3 regions of the Streptomyces sp. NPDC005551 genome follow, and region 1 is predicted to be linked to each of the others. Evidence: riboswitches for the same ligand, from Rfam matches in the RefSeq annotation. Region 1 holds a riboswitch; each other region holds the start of a gene.
What was found. A riboswitch is a leader RNA that binds a small molecule or an ion and turns the genes downstream of it on or off. The one in region 1 is predicted to bind cyclic di-AMP.
Positions count from the first base shown of each region.

Region 1 (5,834 bases):
CTGTCCGACGTTGCGGGCGTGGTTCTCGGAGGCGTAGAAGTCGACGTAGTCCGCCACCTCGAAGGGCAGGTGCAGGGTCACCTCGGACAGCGGGTACAGCAGCGGCTCGATCGTCTCCCGGTGCGCCGGGACCGTCACCCACGCGGTGAGCGCGCGCCGCACGTCCGACCAGGCGGTGCGGCCCGCGGCGAGCAGGGGGTTGAGGGTCGGCCGCGCGAGCAGGGTCTCGTAGGGGGAGCCGAGCGCCCGTGCCGCGGCGCCCGCGTCGAGCACGCGGTCGCCGAGCCGGACGCCCACCCGTCGCGCGCCGGAGGACGGAGCACGGCTAGAGCCCTCCGCGGAGCCGCCGGAACCCGCTGGGGAGAACACGCCGTACGGAAGATTGTGCGGACCGAAGGGGTCGCCCTCGGGGACGTCGAAGGGGGGCATCGGGTGCTGCCTCGCTTTCGTGCTCGCCGGTGATCCATGTGTGTCACGCGTCGATCCAGGTGTTCTACGCGTTCCAGGTGGTCGCGGCACACGTTACGTGGCAGAGGCGAGCGGAGGCAGGTCCCGTGACGGACCGCGCACCGCGTCCGAAGAGTTCACAATGTCGGGTCGGGCCGTGCCGGGCAGGGGCGGCTGCCCCCTGCGCCGAAGGCACCCGCAGCGGCCGCTTCGTACGGACCCGGTGATGCGCGGCGTGTGATCCCGTGCGGGGACCGGCGTTGCTGCCGGGATACCGGACGTCGTCCGGTTCCCGCCGGGCCGTTGGGGCGCGGGATCCGTATTCTTCGGATCATGGCCGCTCCGACTGCATATTCACTCATCGCCACTGACCTGGACGGAACGCTGCTCCGCGGCGACGACACGCTCTCCGACCGGTCGCGTGCCGCGTTGGCCAGGGTGGCCGAGGCGGGCGGCCGGCATCTCGTGGTGACCGGACGCCCGGCGCCGAGGGTGCGCCCGCTGCTCGACGAACTCGGCGGCACAGGGCTCGCGGTGTGCGGCCAGGGCGCGCAGCTCTACGACGCCGGGTCCGGCCGTCTGCTGTGGTCGGTGACCCTCGACCGGGAGCTGGCCGAGACCGCGCTCGGCAAGATCGAGGCCGAGGTCGGGCAGGTCTTCGCCGCCGTGGACCAGGACGGGGTGGACGGGCTCACGCTCATCGAACCGGGCTACCTCATGCCGCACCCGACGCTGCCCGCGGTACGGGTGCTGCGGCGCGACGACCTCTGGGCGGAACCGATCAGCAAGGTACTGCTCCGTCATCCCTTCCTGTCCGACGACGAGTTGGCGTCGGCGGCCAGGGCGACGGTCGGTTCCCTGGCGACCGTCACCATGTCGGGACCCGGCACCGTCGAACTCCAGCCATGCGGCGTGACCAAGGCGACGGGCCTCGCGCTCGCCGCCGGGCACCTCGGTCTGCCGGCGTCGGCCACGATCGCCTTCGGCGACATGCCGAACGACATACCCATGTTCGACTGGGCCGCCCACGGCGTCGCCATGGCCAACGCCCATCCCGAACTCAGGGCGGTGGCCGACGAGATCACCCTCTCGAACGAGGAGGACGGCATCGCGGTCGTCCTGGAACGGCTGTTCCCCGGCCCTGGGGACCGGGGAAGGGCGGACGCCGTCGGGCGGGGAGCGCCCGGCGCGGTCCTGCGCGGGGCCCGGTAGGCGGGGGCCCCGCGCGGTAATCAGTACGCAGGGGCCCCGTACGAGGACTCAGTGCGCGGGGCCCCGAGCGGTGATCAGTACGCGCCGAAGACGTTGTCGATCGAACCGTACTTGTCGGCCGCGTAGTTGCAGGCCGCCGTGATGTTCGCGACGGGGTCGTACGGGTCCATCGAGGTGCCGTCCACGTGGTACGCGGCGAAGGTCGGGTCGATGACCTGGAGGAGACCCTTGGACGGGGTGCCGGCCACCGCGTTGGAGTCCCAGTTGTTGATGGCCTGCGGGTTGCCCGACGACTCGCGCATGATGTTGCGGTAGATGCCGTCGTAGCTGCCCGGGATGCCCTTCTGGGACATGATGTCCAGGGCTTCCTTGATCCAGCCGTCCAGGTTGTTGGCGTACGTCTTCGCGGACGCGGGGGTGACGGCGGACTTGGCGGCCGTGGTGGTGCCGGTCGTGGCGCCCTTGACGGTCTTCGTGCCGACCGTCAGCTTCAGGCCCGGGCGGATCAGCGACGGGTCGCTGCCGATGACCGCGCGGTTGGCCTCGTACAGCTTCTTCCAGTCGCTGTTCTCGGTGTGCTCACGCGCGATCTTGGCCAGGGTGTCGCCCAGGGCCACCTTGTAGGTGACGAGCTGGACCTGCGGGACCGCGGCCGGTACGGACCGGACGGCCTGCGTCGGCTGCGCCGCCTGCGCGACGGTGGCGCCGACGAGGGGGAGCGCGAGTGCGGCTCCGCCCGTTCCGGCGGCGATGAGCCCGCGGGTGAGTGCGTTGTTTCCGGGACGACGGTGCTTGCCTCGAACGGCCATGGCGAAACTCTTCCTCTCCGATGCCTGCGAGGTGAGCTGTCGGGTTCGGGCTGGGAGGTGCCCGGCCGCACGGTGACATGCGACTTAACCCCGAGCCGTTCCGGTGATCCGGACCGGCGGCTTACCTGGGTCCCCCGCTCCTGCCGTGCGTGGGTGGGTGGGGTCACCGAGCGGCGGCAGGATTAGGCGGGTCCGCTCGGATCGACGTGAACGTATGCGAGAGCACATGTCCGAAACAAGGCCCGATTTCCCCTGACACGGCATTTGATCTACCTCTGACCAGGGGGGAAATGGTCCGATTAGACCGGAACGTGAAACTCAACTTGCCTTTAGCAAAGGGAGACTTGTCCGGCAGGGCCGGCCAAAAGATCGATTTGAGCGTGACCCATTTCACGCCAACAAGCGCCATGAAAGGGGATTTAAAGCAGGCAACTCGGGCATTACTGGCGGCCAGGTGGCGCGGTGACCGGGCGGGCCGCCGGGAGCGGGCGGCCCGCCGGGCGGCCCGCTCCGGGCCGGGCCGACTCCCGCCGGGAGGCTCGGACAGGCCTCAGCCCGCCGTGCGCGGGATGCGCCTCTCCCACGTCCGGTGGAAGACGACCTCGTCCCCGTCCCGGCAGATCACCTCGTCCGAGGTGAAGAACTCACCCGCCTCACAGGTGATTTGGGAGTGGGTCTCCACGCGTGCGTCCCAGGAGGTGTCCGGCCGGTGGAAGCGGATCGACCAGTCCGAGCGGGTGCGGGCGGACAGGGGATCCCGCTGGCCGGTCGTGTACGTCTCCAGGGCGTCCTCCGTGACCTCGAGGCCGTCGGGGTACACACGGGTGCCGCCGAGGCCGGGGTCCACCTCCAGTCGCCAGGTGCCCGCGGCGACATCGCGCACGACCAGCCGTTGCGGGCGGGGTTCGTCCAGAGTCGCCGGTACGACGGCGCCCAGCGGCTCCGACTCCTCCGGCTCCTCGAAAGTGATCGAGGGGTCCGACTCCCGGGCGCGTACGGGCAGTTCGAGCGAACTGCCGTCCGGGTGCAGCGTGAAGCCGGCGTCCGAGCCCGGCTGCGGCCAGACCCAGGGCCAGTACGCCGAGGAGACCGCGAGCCGGATGCGGTGCCCCGGCGGGAAGGCGTGACCGATGGCGCTCAGCTCGAACGTCACGTCCCGGGTCGCGCCGGGCGGCCACTCCACCGCCCGGTCCGTGCCCTCGCGGGCGGAGAGGTTCAGCACGCCGCGCGTGACGAGCGTCGACGCCCCGTCCGGGAACACGTCGCAGAGCCGCGCGATCACCTGCCCGCGCGGCACCGGCGAGGTCAGCCGCAGACGGACCCCCGGCCGCCCCAGCACCCAGGTCTCCTCCCGCACCTCGAACTCGAAGCACGCCGACTTCGCGTCCTCGTCCCGCTGGTCCGGCGGCAGGTCGGCGTCGTTGCCGAGGGGCAGGAAGCGGCCGGCGTCCAGCCCGGTGTGCAGCGGAGAGCGCACCGGCACGGGCACGCCCCGCAGCGCGTACGACACCGGTGTCACCGACGGCGAGGGCCAGGCGTCCTCCCCGACCCAACGGCCGGGCAGGGCCGGATACACCGTGGCCGGGACGTGCGAGTCGCTGATGTACGCGCGCAGGAGCGGTTCGGACAGGACACCGGTGCCGCCACCGGCCGGGGTGGCACCCCCGTCGGGGCGGGGTTTCAGCCAGTGGTCCCACCAGCGCAGCGTCTCCTGGAGGAAGCCGATCGCCGGGCCGGGCGGCAGCCCCCGGTCGGGGTACTGGTGCGACCAGGGGCCGATCAGCCCGCGCACGCGGTTCGCCGGAAGGTGTTCGACCAGGCGCAGGACGGTGTCCCGGTACGGGTCGTGCCAGCCGCCGACCGCGAGCACCGCGGCCCTGACCGACCCGTAGTCCTCGCGCACGCTGCCGCGCCGCCAGTAGGCGTCCCGCGTCTGGTGCTCCAGCCAGGTGTGGACGGAGGGGCTCACGGCCTCCAGCCGTCTCACCCACATGTCGCGCCACATCACCTGACCGACGTAGCGCGGGTCCGGCGGCCGGGAGGCGAAGGCGAGCATGGCCGCAGCCCGGCCGTGCAGGTCGCAGGCCAGGACGGAACCACCCAGGTAGTGCCGGTCGTTGTCGTAGCCGTCGTCCGTCGAGCAGACCGCGACCACGGCCCTGAGCGGCTCGGGCGCGAGGGCCGCGACCTGGAGGGAGCCGAAGCCGCCCCGGGAGAGGCCGAACATGCCGACCCGCCCGCTGCACCACGGCTGGGCCGCGAGCCAGTGGACGACCTCGGCCCCGTCGGCCGCCTCCACCTGCGTTTGCTCGTCCGCCGGCAGGCCCTCCGAGTTGCCGTGCCCGCGGACGTCCACCCGCACCGAGGCGTAGCCGTGCCCCGCGTACCAGGGGTGGCGCTGCCAGTCGCGGGGCGCGGTCCAGTCCGTCAGGCGGTACGGGAGGTATTCGAGGAGCGCCGGGACCGGCTCGTCGGTGACCGGACGCCACACGCGCGCGTACAGGCGTGTCCCGTCCGGCAGCGGGATCAGGACGTCCTCGTGCGCCGTCTCGTAGGGGAACGACGTACGGATGTGCGTGCTCATCGCGGTGACCTCGGGGAGTGGAGGGCCTCGGGCCGCGTGGCGTGCCGGGTGGCGGCGGCGCGTCGCGGCACGAGAGCCTTCCGGTGGGTTCGGTACAGGTCAGGACGTATCGGGTGATCAAGAACATACCGTCCGTGATGCCGTATCGCCCGGGCATGACTGCGCCCGCTGGGGGAGGGAAGTCGTGGACGGGGGCGGTGGGCGCTCGTGGTGATCGAAACGTGACCGGATACGCTGACTTGAGTGATGGCAGCGACACATCGACAAACCGTGTCATCGACCGAATGATCGACCGAGTTCGCCATGTGATCGTCAGCAGACAGGAGAACCTCTCGTGACCGTCGTCGGGCCTTTCGGGCTGAGCGTGCGGGACCAGGCTCTCGAAGCCGATGTCCAGGCCGGACTGACGGCTGTCGAAGAGGGCTTGCTCGAAGCCACCAAGAGCGAGGTCCCCTTCATCACGGAGGCCGCCCAGCACCTCGTGCGGGCCGGCGGAAAGCGGTTCAGGCCGCTGCTCGTGATGCTCGCCGCCCAGTTCGGGGACCCCTACGCGCCGGGCATCGTGCCCTCGGCCGTGGTCGTCGAGCTCACCCACCTCGCGACGCTCTACCACGACGACGTGATGGACGAGGCGGAGGTGCGCCGCGGGGTGCCCAGCGCCAACACCCGCTGGGGCAACTCGATCGCCGTCCTCACCGGCGACTTCCTCTTCGCCCGCGCCTCCCACATCCTGGCCGACCTCGGCCCGGAGGCCGTCCGGGTCCAGGCCGGGGCGTTCGAAC
Region 1 is NZ_JBIAJE010000008.1:326,804-332,637, reverse strand. It holds gene fahA (fumarylacetoacetase) at 1-429, opposite strand, end outside; gene ACFYP4_RS24590 (Cof-type HAD-IIB family hydrolase) at 781-1,659, shown strand; gene ACFYP4_RS24585 (LysM peptidoglycan-binding domain-containing protein) at 1,734-2,468, opposite strand; cyclic di-AMP (ydaO/yuaA leader) riboswitch at 2,475-2,634, opposite strand; gene ACFYP4_RS24580 (CocE/NonD family hydrolase) at 3,019-5,052, opposite strand; gene ACFYP4_RS24575 (polyprenyl synthetase family protein) at 5,387-5,834, shown strand, end outside.

Region 2 (5,834 bases), on a different contig from region 1:
GGTACCAACGCCTGGTGGTGGTGGACGCTGTTCGGTGACGTCGGTCCCGACGCGGACGAGGCGTTCGCGTACCTCCGTCGCGCGATGCGCGTCCTGATCGGCCACGTGCTGGCGCGTGCGGAGGCCGACGGCACGACTCCCCGGGCGGCGGCCCACGCCGTGGCCGCCGACCGGCTGCCGGTGATCGCGGAACGGTTCGGCTGGTACCGGTGACGGTCCGGCTCCGTGACGGAGCGGAGCACGCGTCCAGCCCGAGCAGGGCCGGTGTCGGCGTCAGCGGCGTCGGTGTCGGTGTCGGCGCAGCTCACGCGTTCACGGTGAGGCCGGGCCGGCGTCCGGGGTGCGCCGCGCGACGGATTAGGGTTGCCGCGTGGCGAGAGTGCGGTTGAGTGTGGTCCAGCGGCGCGAGGAGATGCTGCGGGCCGCCATCGGACAGATCGAGGCGCGCGGTGTCGCGGCCGTGCGCATCGCGGACGTGGCCGCGGCGCTCGGGGTGAGCAACGCGCTGGTGCTCTACCACTTCTCGACCAAGGAGAAACTGGTCGCCGAGGCGTTCGCGTTCGCCGCCGAGGACGACCTCGCCCGGCTCCGCAAGCTGCTGGGCCGGCGCACGTCGGCGCTTCGGCGGCTGCGGGCGGCCGTCCGCTGGTACGCGCCGACCGGCCAGGCCAAGGGCTGGCGGCTGTGGATCGAGGGCTGGGCGGTGGCCCTGCGCGAGCCGGGGCTGCGCGAGGTCACTCAGCACCTCGACCGGCAGTGGAAGGCCGCGCTCGCCGAGGTGATCGCGGAGGGCGTGGCCGCGGGCGAGTTCCGCTGCCCGGATGCCATGGACGCGGCCCTGCGGCTCACGGCCCTGCTGGACGGTCTCGCCGTGCAGATGACGGCCTACCCCGGCGCCGTGTCGCGGGCGCGCACCCGGGCATGGGTGGACGAGGCCCTCGCCCGCGAACTGGGCCTGGATCGCGAGGCGTTGACGTCACCGCCCGGCTGAGCCGCCGGCTGACCCGCCGTACCGGGCGCACCGCCCGCGCGGCGGGGGCCTCTGCCCGGTTCCTCACACCGCCGGTGCGATCCGCAGCTTGATGTCGTCCGGTGACAGGCTGCCCTTGGCCGCCACGTGGTCCCCGGAGGACTGGCCGCGCAGTCGGCGGCCGATCCAGGGCACCAGGTACTCGCGCGCCCACTGGATGTTGTCGCGGCGCACCTCGAAGGTGCCGCGCGGCGGCAGCGGGGGCCACGGCTGGTCCGGGTCCGCCGGGACCTCCAGGCCGAGGACCTGGCCGGCCCGCAGGGCGACCCGGGTGTGTCCCTCGGGCGACAGGTGGAGGCGGTCGCCGTCCCAGGCGCGCCGGTCCTGGATGGTCTTGAGCGACCACAGGTCCAGCACCGGGCAGCCGTAACGGTCGGCGATGGCCCGCACATGCCCGTTGTACGTGGCGATCTTGCCGCGCAGATGCCTGAGCACGGGCATGGTGCGGGTGTCGAACCCGGTGGTGACCATGACGGTGCCGACGGCCGAGGCGAGGTCGGCGACCGCGCGCTCGAAGCGCTCGGCGACCTCGTCGGGGTCGGTGCCCGGCCGGAGGATGTCGTTGCCGCCCGCGCAGAACGAGACGAGGTCCGGCGCCAGTTCCTTGGCCTGCCGGAGCTGGCCCTCGACGATCTGGTCGAGCAGTTTCCCGCGTACGGCGAGGTTGGTGTAGCCGAAGTCGCCCTCGGGACGCCGGTCGGCGAGCAGTACCGCGAACCGGTCGGCCCAGCCGACGAAGGCCCCGTCCGGACCGGGATCGCCGACGCCTTCGGTGAAGCTGTCCCCCACCGCCACGTACGACCCGATCACTGATCTGTTGTCACTCTTCGAATCGTCTGCCACATCGGCCCATGATTCCCCTCCGATGTGAGCTACGCGACCGTAGGAAGGGGTTGACGGCTGGTGAGATAAGCCACTCGTCAAGTGTTGGTCAACCTCGGAATAAGGCGGTGCGCAGGGGCGGTTGACGAGCCTCAACGCCCGGAAGCGCGGGCTCCGCACACCTCGTCGCCGGCGCCGTGCGCGCCGAAGGCCGGACCCCGGGGATCGGGGTCCGGCCTTCGGCGGCGTGTGCGGGCGTCAGCCGACGGAGACGCCGTGGGCGCGCAGGTACGCGATGGGGTCCACGTCCGAGCCGTAGTCCGGGGTGGTGCGGATCTCGAAGTGCAGGTGCGGTCCGGTGACGTTGCCGGTCGCGCCGGACAGGCCTATCTGCTGGCCGCCGGTCACGGTCTGCCCGGCTGAGACCGACAGCGAGGACAGGTGGGCGTACTGGGAGTACAGGCCGTCGGTGTGCCGGATGACGACCTGGTTGCCGTACGCGCCGCCCCAGCCGGCCGAGACGACGGTGCCGGGTCCGACGGCCTTGAGGGAGGTGCCGGTCGGGACCACGAAGTCGACACCGGTGTGGTAGCCGCTGGACCACATGCTGCCCGCGGTCTTGTAGGCGGTGCCGACGGTGGCGCCCGCGACCGGCATGGTGTAGCCGGAGCTGCTGGTGGCCGCGGCCGGAGCGGCCTTCGTCTTCGTCGTCTGGGTGGTCTTGCCGGACGACGGGGCGGCGGGGGACGCGGCCTTGCCGCCGAGCGTCAGCTTCAGACCCGGGTGGATCAGTGCCGGATCGCCCCCGATGACCGCGCGGTTGTCCTGGTAGAGCTTCTTCCAGCCGCCGGCGACGTGCTGCGTGTCGGCGATCTTCGCGAGGGAGTCGCCTGCCTTGACCGCGTAGGTCTTCGTCGCGACCTTCTGGGCGGCGGCCGGCGCGGCGGCGGCCTTCTCCGGAGCGGCGGAGACGGCGGCCGCGGGAGTCGCGGCCTGGGCGCCCGCGGCTCCCATCAGGGGCAGGGCGAGTGCGGCGCCACCGGTGCCGACGACGGCTATCGAGCGGGTGAGGCGCAGGGACTTGGGACGGCGGTGCTTACCCTTCGCGGGCATGGTGCATTCCTCTCCGGCGCCTGCGAGGTCAGCTGTCGGGTGCGAGCTGGAGATGCCCGGCCGCGTTGCGCGCGGCTCAACCCCTAGCCTGTCCGGAGACCGGAACAGGCGTCGTACCTGTGGGTCCCCCGCTCCTGCCGTGGACGGGTGAGTGTGCGGGATTCCGGGCGGCGGCAGGATTGGGCGTCCGTCCGGAGTGAGGGTGAACGTAGGCGACATGAGAGGGCGTCGACAACCTTGTGGGTTTTCTGTGCGCACCCATTTCTTGATCGATGTCCGGATTGCCGGTCACTGTCCGTCGACGAGTGATCTTTCCGGGTCCGCAATCGCTTGGTAATCCCGAAGACTTGAGAAACCGGGCTGACGACGCATTGTCACCGGTATGACGCTGCTCACGCGCCACTCCGCCAGGAGGCCTTGCTGATGCACCAGTTGGGACTCATGCCTCTAAATGGGACAGAAGGTTCAGACGGCACGTTGAAGGACATCTGCCGCAGGGTGTCCGGTGGTCGGCGCCTGACGGCTGACGGCTGACGGCTGACGGCTGACGGCTGACGGGACAAAACGAACGGCGACGGCGGGCCGCTCATGGAGACGCGGCCCGCCGAGGGGTCGGACGGCCACCCGCACCGAGGCGGCCACGGTGGGGAGCGGTGCTCCCCGGGGCTCACCGCAGCAGACGCAGCGCCAGCCGGGGGCTCTTGCGCACCAGAGCTGCCGCGGCCAGGCCGATCACCGCTCCGGCCGCGACGTCGGACGGATAGTGGGCGCCGGTGTGCACCCGCTCGGTGGCCACCATCGCGGCCGGAACCGCACACACGGCGCCCGCCAGGGGCCACACCGCCGCCACCGCGGCGGTGAACCCCACGCCCGCGGCGGTGTGCCCGGAGGGGAACGAGGAGGAGTCGGGCCGCTCGTGCACGTCCTCGTGCGAGATCCATTCCTTCGGCGGCCGCTCCCGCTCGCACACCTGCTTGAGCACGGCGTTGGACACCAGCTCCGCCACGGCCATGCTCGCCAGTCCCGCGACAGCGGCCCGACGGCCTCTCCAGCCCGCCAGGGACATGACGGCGGCGGCACCCCACCACAGCTTGGTGTGCTGGGCGGCGTCCTCCACCGCCGGCAGCACGCGCCGCGCACAGTCCGACTGCCACCCGGCGACCCGCCGCGTCAACCGATGATCCTTTTCACGAAAGTCAGCCCATGCGTTCATGGGCTGCGACTTCCCGCCCGGGACGAGTCGTAACAGGCGTCGGCCCGGCTTCCGCGCGGCAGCTCGGACCGAGCGTCCTGGACGGGGCAGCCTGCGTGCCGCCCCGCCCGACAGACCGGCGCTCTCACCGGTCCTGACGAGCCGGTACGGTGCCGTCCGCAGCCGCCGGTACGGTGCCGTCCGCAGCCGACTGGGCCGTCACCTGGGCGGGGAGCGCCGGCAGCGGACTGGTGCAGGAGGCGCAGCGGCGGGCCTCCGTGGGCACGGGGCTGAGGCATTCGGGGCACTCGCGCTTGGGTGCCTGCACGTCGTGGCTCGGCGCGAAACGCTGGTGCAGCTTGTTCACGGGCAGCACCACGAGGAAGTACAGGGCGGTCGCGACGAGCAGGAAGCTGATGGCGGCGTTGATGAACGCCCCGTACGGGAATTCGGTCCCGCCCACCGTGAAGGTCTTGCGGCTGAGGTCACCGGTGGTCCCCGACGCCAGACCGACCAGCGGCGTCAGGAAGGCCCGGACGAAGCCGTTCACCACGGCGGTGAACGCCGCACCGATGACGATGCCGACCGCCAGGTCGACCACATTGCCGCGCAGGATGAATCCGCGGAAGCCCTTCACCTGTCACTCCTCCATCTGCCTGGGTCACCACCCGCCGGCGCGGGCGGTCCCCGCACGGCCCGGCGCCCTACGAGCGACGTCTTACCGGCTTCGGCCCAGGCAACCTTCGGTCACGTCGTCGCGGTACTCCGCCCGGCATACGCCGCCTGTGGACAACTCATTGCCCCAGGAACCCATGTCGTATCGTCAAGAGCGCATCCGATCGGTGGGCTACGCCGAGCAGCCCCGACGGACGAGTGGGAGGAGCCCCCGTGACGCAGCAGATCCCGTCGACCGAGCCACAGCTGGCCGGAGTGCGCAACTTCCGTGACGTGGGCGGCCTGCCCACCACGGACGGTCGGCGAGTGCGGCACGGGCGGTTGTTCCGCAGCGGCCACCTCGCGCACGCGACCGGGGAGGACGCCGCGTTCCTCGCCTCGCTCGGCCTGCACACGATCTTCGACTTCCGTAACGCGGCGGACCAGAAGCTGGAGGGACCGGACGTCGAGCTGCCGGGCGTGCGGAACGTGAATCTGCCGCTGAGCGACCCGGCGGACGGCGCCGAGTTCTGGAAGATGGTCCGCGACGGCGATCTGGAGCAGCTGCGCGCGATCCTCGCCGACGGCAAGGCGGCGGACCGGATGATCGGCTCCTACCGCATGATCATCAAGGAGCGCACCGCCGAGCACTCGCGCGTGCTGCACGCGCTGGCGGAGGACAGTGTGCCCGCCCTGATGCACTGCGCGGCGGGCAAGGACCGCGCCGGCCTGTCGATAGCCGTGACCCTCCTCGCCGTGGGTGTCGAGCGCGACGCGATCCTCGCCGACTACCTGGAGTCGAACGCCGCGCACCGCCGGTACAAGGTCCACCGCAGCAGCTCCGCGGCCTCCGCCTACTCCCCCGAGGTCATGGAGCTGCTGGGCCCGCTCTTCGACGCCCGCGCCGAGTACCTGTCGGCCGCGTTCGAGACGATCGAGGCGACCTGGGGCGGGACCGACGCCTACCTGGAGCAGGGGCTGCGGGTCACCCCTGAACTGCGGGAGCGGCTGCGCGACCGGCTC
Region 2 is NZ_JBIAJE010000003.1:803,507-809,340, forward strand. It holds gene ACFYP4_RS11855 (Glu/Leu/Phe/Val dehydrogenase dimerization domain-containing protein) at 1-213, shown strand, start outside; gene ACFYP4_RS11860 (TetR/AcrR family transcriptional regulator) at 392-991, shown strand; gene ACFYP4_RS11865 (SGNH/GDSL hydrolase family protein) at 1,055-1,840, opposite strand; gene ACFYP4_RS11870 (LysM peptidoglycan-binding domain-containing M23 family metallopeptidase) at 2,111-2,965, opposite strand; cyclic di-AMP (ydaO/yuaA leader) riboswitch at 2,970-3,125, opposite strand; gene ACFYP4_RS11875 (phosphatase PAP2 family protein) at 3,633-4,139, opposite strand; gene mscL (large conductance mechanosensitive channel protein MscL) at 4,303-4,794, opposite strand; gene ACFYP4_RS11885 (tyrosine-protein phosphatase) at 5,046-5,834, shown strand, end outside.
Region 2: it holds a riboswitch for cyclic di-AMP, as region 1 does, so the genes downstream of both, ACFYP4_RS11870 (LysM peptidoglycan-binding domain-containing M23 family metallopeptidase) here and ACFYP4_RS24585 (LysM peptidoglycan-binding domain-containing protein) in region 1, are expected to answer to the same signal.

Region 3 (5,834 bases), on a different contig from region 1:
GCCCGAGCCGCCGGGCGGCAGCTCGCAGGGCGGGCGACGGCGTGCGGGCGTCCGCGGCCGCGTCCAGTTCACCCGGGTCGGCTCCGCTAGCCGCCGCCGCGGCCAGGGCGGCCGTCACCAGGCCGGTGGTGTGCAGCCGCCCCCGGCAGAACTCCTCGAGACTCGCCGCGCCGGTGATCCGCCCGGCCTTGACGGCCGCCTCGGCCCCACCGGAGTGGGCGTGCCCTCCGGCGGGGAAACGGCCGTCGGCCAGGACGAGCAGTGCTGCGCGCGTCATCAGAAGAGGAAGTAACGCTGGGCCATGGGCAGTTCGGCCGCCGGTGTCGCCTCGACCAGTTCCCCGTCAATGTGCACGGCGAAGCTGTCGGGGTCGACGCGCACCTGCGGACGCGCGTCGTTCTCCCGCATGTCGGCCTTGGTCACCGCCCGCGTGGACTCGATGGGTACGAACCGCTTGCCGAGCGCGAGCCGTTCGGGCAACCCGTCCTCGATCGCCGCCGGAGCCACGAAGTTGAACGAGTTGGCGGCGGGGGCCCGTCCGATCGCGCCGAACATGGGCCGGGGCAGAATCGGCTGCGGGGTCGGGATGGAGGCGTTCGCGTCGCCCATCTGCGCGTAGGCGATCTGCCCGCCCTTGATGACGAGGTGCGGCTTGACGCCGAAGAAGGCGGGCTCCCACAGCACGAGGTCGGCGAGCTTGCCGGTCTCCACCGAGCCGATCTCGCGGGCGAGTCCCTGCGCCACGGCCGGGTTGATCGTGTATTTGGCGACATAGCGACGTACCCGGCGGTTGTCCGCGCGTCCGTCGCCGGGCAGCGCCCCGCGCCTGCGCTTCATCACGTGCGCCGTCTGCCAGGTCCGCATGACCACCTCGCCGATCCGGCCCATCGCCTGCGAGTCGGAGGAGATGATCGAGATGGCGCCCAGGTCGTGCAGGATGTCCTCCGCGCCGATGGTGGACGGCCGGATCCGCGACTCGGCGAAGGCCAGGTCCTCGGGGACGGACGGGTTGAGGTGGTGGCAGACCATCAGCATGTCGAGGTGTTCCTCGGCGGTGTTGACGGTGAAGGGCCGGGTCGGGTTGGTGGAGCTGGGCAGCACGTGCGGCTCGGAGACCACGGTCATGATGTCCGGCGCGTGACCGCCGCCCGCACCCTCGGTGTGGTACGCGTGGATCGTGCGGCCGGCGATGGCGGCGAGGGTGTCGCCCACGAACCCGGCCTCGTTGAGGGTGTCCGTGTGGATGGCGATCTGGACGCCGGTCTGCTCGGCGACGGTGAGCGAGGCGTCGATGACGGCCGGGGTGGAGCCCCAGTCCTCGTGCAGCTTCAGTCCGAGGGCGCCGCCGCGGATCTGGGACAGCATCGCCTCGTGCGAGACGGTGTTGCCCTTGCCGAGCAGGCCGATGTTGAGCGGGTACCGCTCCATCGCCTCCAGCATCCGGGCCAGGTGCCAGGGGCCGGGGGTGACGGTGGTCGCCTTGGAGCCCTCGGCCGGTCCGGTACCGCCGCCGACCAGCGTGGTGATACCGGCCGCCAGCGCCTCGTCGGCGATCTGCGGGCAGATGAAGTGGACGTGCGCGTCGATGGCGCCGGCCGTGAGGATCCGCCCGTTGCCCGCGACGATCTCGGTCTCGGGGCCGATGACGAGGTCCGGGTGGACGCCGTCCATCGTGTCGGGGTTGCCCGCCTTGCCGATGCCGGTGATCCGGCCGTCGCGGATGCCGACGTCGGCCTTGACGACGCCCCAGTGGTCGATGATCACGGCTCCCGTGATCACCGTGTCCGGGGTGCCGTCCGCGCGCGTGGCGCGCGCCTGGCCCATGGACTCGCGGATGACCTTGCCGCCGCCGAACACCGCCTCGTCGCCGGCGCGGCCGGGACCGCCGCAGCGGTCCTCCTCGATCTCGACGAGCAGATCGGTGTCGGCGAGCCGGATCCGGTCGCCGGTGGTGGGCCCGAACAGATCGGCGTACGCGGCACGCGAGATCTCAGGCATCGAGGGCACCTCCGGTCTCACCGCGCAGGCCGGGCACCACCCGGGCACCGGCGAGCGGAACGAGTTCGACGTCGACGGGGATACCGGGCTCGAAGCGCACGGCGGTGCCCGCGGCCACGTTCAGCCGCCTGCCGCGGGCGGCGGCGCGGTCGAAGTCCAGACCCGGGTTGGCCTCGGCGAAGTGGTAGTGGGAGCCGACCTGGACGGGGCGGTCGGCGGAGTTGAGGACGGTCAGCCGGGTGACCTCGCGGCCTTCGTTGAAGGCGACGGGCCCGTCGGCGAACAGGATCTCTCCGGGGATCATCGGGCCGCTCCCCCGTCAGACGATCGGGTCGTGGACGGTGACGAGCTTGGTGCCGTCCGGGAAGGTCGCCTCCACCTGGACGTCGTGGATCATCTCGGGGATGCCCTCCATGACGTCGTCCCGGGTGAGCAGCCTGCGCCCGGAGGCCATGAGCTCGGCGACGGTACGGCCGTCACGGGCGCCTTCCAGGAGGTGCGAGGTGATGAGGGCGACGGCCTCGGGGTGGTTCAGTCTCAGCCCGCGGGCCCGGCGCTTCTCGGCCACGTCGGCGGCCACGTGGATCAGCAGCCTCTCTTGCTCGTGCGGGGTCAGTTGCACGGCGTCCCACCTCACAGTCCTCGCCCGGACCGTGCGGGGTCCGGTTGCCGCAGCCACCGCGACGGGATAGGTGTAACACACAGGCAGATTGGGCGGTCAGGCTCAATCCGGATAAGGAAACCCCTGGTGGCGTGGATCGGCAGGCTAGTTGGACGGAGTTTCAACTACGTTAACCAGCTCTTGATCCGCTCATGACCCCCGGCTGGGCCGGCCCTGCCCGTCGGGCACCGCACGCGCCCACTCCGATGGACCAACGGGGCGGAAGCGAAGTCCACGCGCCGCCCGTGGAGCGGACCGTACGGATCCGCGGAGGCGAACGACGGGCCTCCCGCGTCACCTTGCCGCCGACGGCGGACACCCGGCGCGCCGTCGCCCGGGGCCGGCGGGCGCCGGCTTCGCGCGGCGTCCGGTCCGGGACACAAACGCACCAAACGGCGTACCCCCCAACGGCGTAGACGCACCCCCGGTCATAGACCCCCTCAACTTGCGCAACGCGTGGAGAGCCGGGGCGGAATGAAGCGTTCCGCCGCAGGTGCGGGCTTGGTCGACACCCCCAACTTCCGTTCGAAACAGGGGGTGTCCACCCGAACGGGTGAGTGGTGAGTAACCCCACAAATCTCCGATTCCGTTCGGATTTTCGGACTTCCATGAGTGAAGATCCCTGCGACGACAAGCCCCCGCCGAAGCGGCGGGGCGATCCGGGCGGACGCCGAGTCCTGCCGCCGCCCGGATGACCGGTCGACAGAAGTGGATCGGCAGGAGTGGAGGACCCAGCACGACGGGCCGCCGGAGAGATCCGGGCGGTCCTTGGGGTGAAGCCGCACATCGCGGCCGGGCTACTTCGCCAGCCCGAATCCGACAGGTCATCCTTCACAGGCGGCTGACGAAGGGTTGCGCATGACTGCGCTCAATCGTGTCCCGTCGCTGTGGACCCGGGCCGGTACGGCCTCGGCCCTCACCATCGCCGCCGTCGGCGGCAGCCTCGTGGTCCCCGGCGCCGCATCCGACGCCGCCGCGGCCACATCGGCGACGAAGGCGCTTCAAATCGCGGCCTCCAAGAAAGGTGCCCCGTACAAGTACGGCGCGACGGGGCCGCGCCGCTTCGACTGCTCCGGGCTCACGCTCTACTCGTACAAGAAGGCCGGCAAGAAGCTGCCTCGTACGGCCGCGGCGCAGTACAACAAGACCAACCACGTCTCCGCCTCGCACCGCAGGGCGGGAGACCTCGTGTTCTTCCATTCGGGCCGGAACGTGTACCACGTCGGCATCTACGCCGGGAAGGGACGGATCTGGCACTCCCCGAAGACCGGGGAGGTCGTGAAGCTCACGAAGATCTGGACGAAGAGCGTCTGGTACGGCCGGGTCGGCTGACCGGCTCCCTCCGGGGGCGGCGGCGGGCGCCGCCGCCCCCGGAGGGCGTGACCATGGCCGGAAACGGATACTCGTCCGCCCATGGACGACCGACACCCTCGATCCGCGCGGAACGAGACGCCCCCGGAGCGCGCCGACCGCAACTTCGCCGAGCTGCTCCAGGAGCTGCGCGTCGTCCAGACCGGCGTGCAGATCCTCTTCGCCTTCCTGCTGACCCTGGCGTTCACCCAGCGGTTCCCGACCCTCGACACGGTGCAGCGCGTCACGTACGTCACCACGCTGCTGCTCGCCGTGCTGGCCGCCGCGCTCTTCGTGGCCCCGGCGGCCCTGCACCGGTCGCTGTTCCAGCAGAACGCCAAGGCCACCATCGTGCGGGTCTCCTCCCATCTGGCCACGGCCGGGCTGTGCGTCCTGATGCTGGCGTTCACCGGCTCCGTCCTGCTCGTCGTCGACGTGACCCTGGGCAGGGGCGGCGGAATCGCCGCGGCGGCGGGCACGCTGGTCGTCTGCGCGGCGCTGTGGGGCGTCCTGCCCCGGCTCGTGCGGCGCGCCCTCCGGGCGAAAGGGGCTCCCTCGGGGACCCGGGAGCACGAAGGTCCGGGCCGGCGCCCGTGAGGGCCGCCACGGCCCCCGGCGGCGCGGCTGCGGGGTGGCGGTGTCAAGGTTCCCGGCCCGGCGTCACCGGCCGGGCCGGGAGGGACCACGGCAGCTCGATCACGACCGTCTTGCCGCCCTCGCGGGTGGGCCGCACGCTCAGCCTGCCGCCGCACTCGGCGGTCAGCCAGCGGATGATGACCAGTCCCCGGCCGTTGTCCTGCTGGACGGCGGCGGGCAGTCGCTTCGGGAACCGCGGGTGGCTGTCGGTGACTCCGATGCGCAGCTGTTCGTCACGCTCGAGCGCGACGTCCACGGTGAAGGTCGGAGACTGCCCGAGGGTGTGCTGGACGGCGTTGGTGGCGAGCTCGGACACGATCAGGCGTACGGTCTCGGCGGCCTCCGTGCCACTCGGCAGGCCCCAGTCGGCGAGGACACCGATGACGTAGGTCCGGGCCGCGCAGACCGATGCGGGATCGCTCGGGAGAGTGACGGATGCTTCCTGGTGATCTGCCATGGCGACGTCGTCCCTTTCCCACGGGACCCGTAGTCCGACACGGAGCGGATGATTCGAGTACGGTCCCGGACCGGTGCTTCGCGCCAGACTGCCATCGCCGCACCCGTCGCGGGCGCGATCCACCGGGATGTGCATATATCTGTCGCTCGATGCGGTGAACTCCACGCGAACGAGCCCGTTCGGCCGGGCACCGGGCGCATCCTCTACCGTCGCCGGGGACGCCGCTCACCGGGCGGAAGGAGGCGGCCATGCGACACGGTCCAGCGGTGCGGCGCCGCAAGCTCGGCGCCGAACTGCGCGCCCTGCGCGGCCGGGCGGGGCTCACCAGCGGCGAGGCGGCCCGGCTGGTCGGCTGGCACCAGTCGAAGGTCAGCCGGATCGAGACCGGCACCAGCGGCGCCAAGCCGCCCGACGTACGGCGGCTCCTCGACGCGTACGGCGTCCAGAGCCCCGAACTGCGCGAACTGCTCGTCGCCCTGGCCGGCTCCGACGGCGACGGGCGCCACTGGTGGCACGCCTACCGCGGCGTGCTCCCTCCGGCGTACCGCGACTTCATCAGCCTGGAGTCGCAGGCGAGTGCCATGCGCACACTGGAGACCTGCGTGGTGCCGGGCCTGCTGCAGACGCCGGAGTACGCCCGCGCCGTCACCCGGGCCGCCGTGGAGGGCCTGGAGGACGGCAAGCTGAACGCGCTGGTGGAGGTGCGGCTGGCCCGGCAGGACGTGCTGCGTT
Region 3 is NZ_JBIAJE010000005.1:484,482-490,315, forward strand. It holds gene ACFYP4_RS17495 (urease accessory UreF family protein) at 1-277, opposite strand, end outside; gene ACFYP4_RS17500 (urease subunit alpha) at 277-1,998, opposite strand; gene ACFYP4_RS17505 (urease subunit beta) at 1,991-2,302, opposite strand; gene ACFYP4_RS17510 (urease subunit gamma) at 2,318-2,620, opposite strand; cyclic di-AMP (ydaO/yuaA leader) riboswitch at 3,318-3,514, shown strand; gene ACFYP4_RS17515 (C40 family peptidase) at 3,518-3,991, shown strand; gene ACFYP4_RS17520 (DUF6328 family protein) at 4,073-4,606, shown strand; gene ACFYP4_RS17525 (ATP-binding protein) at 4,650-5,102, opposite strand; gene ACFYP4_RS17530 (helix-turn-helix domain-containing protein) at 5,351-5,834, shown strand, end outside.
Region 3: it holds a riboswitch for cyclic di-AMP, as region 1 does, so the genes downstream of both, ACFYP4_RS17515 (C40 family peptidase) here and ACFYP4_RS24585 (LysM peptidoglycan-binding domain-containing protein) in region 1, are expected to answer to the same signal.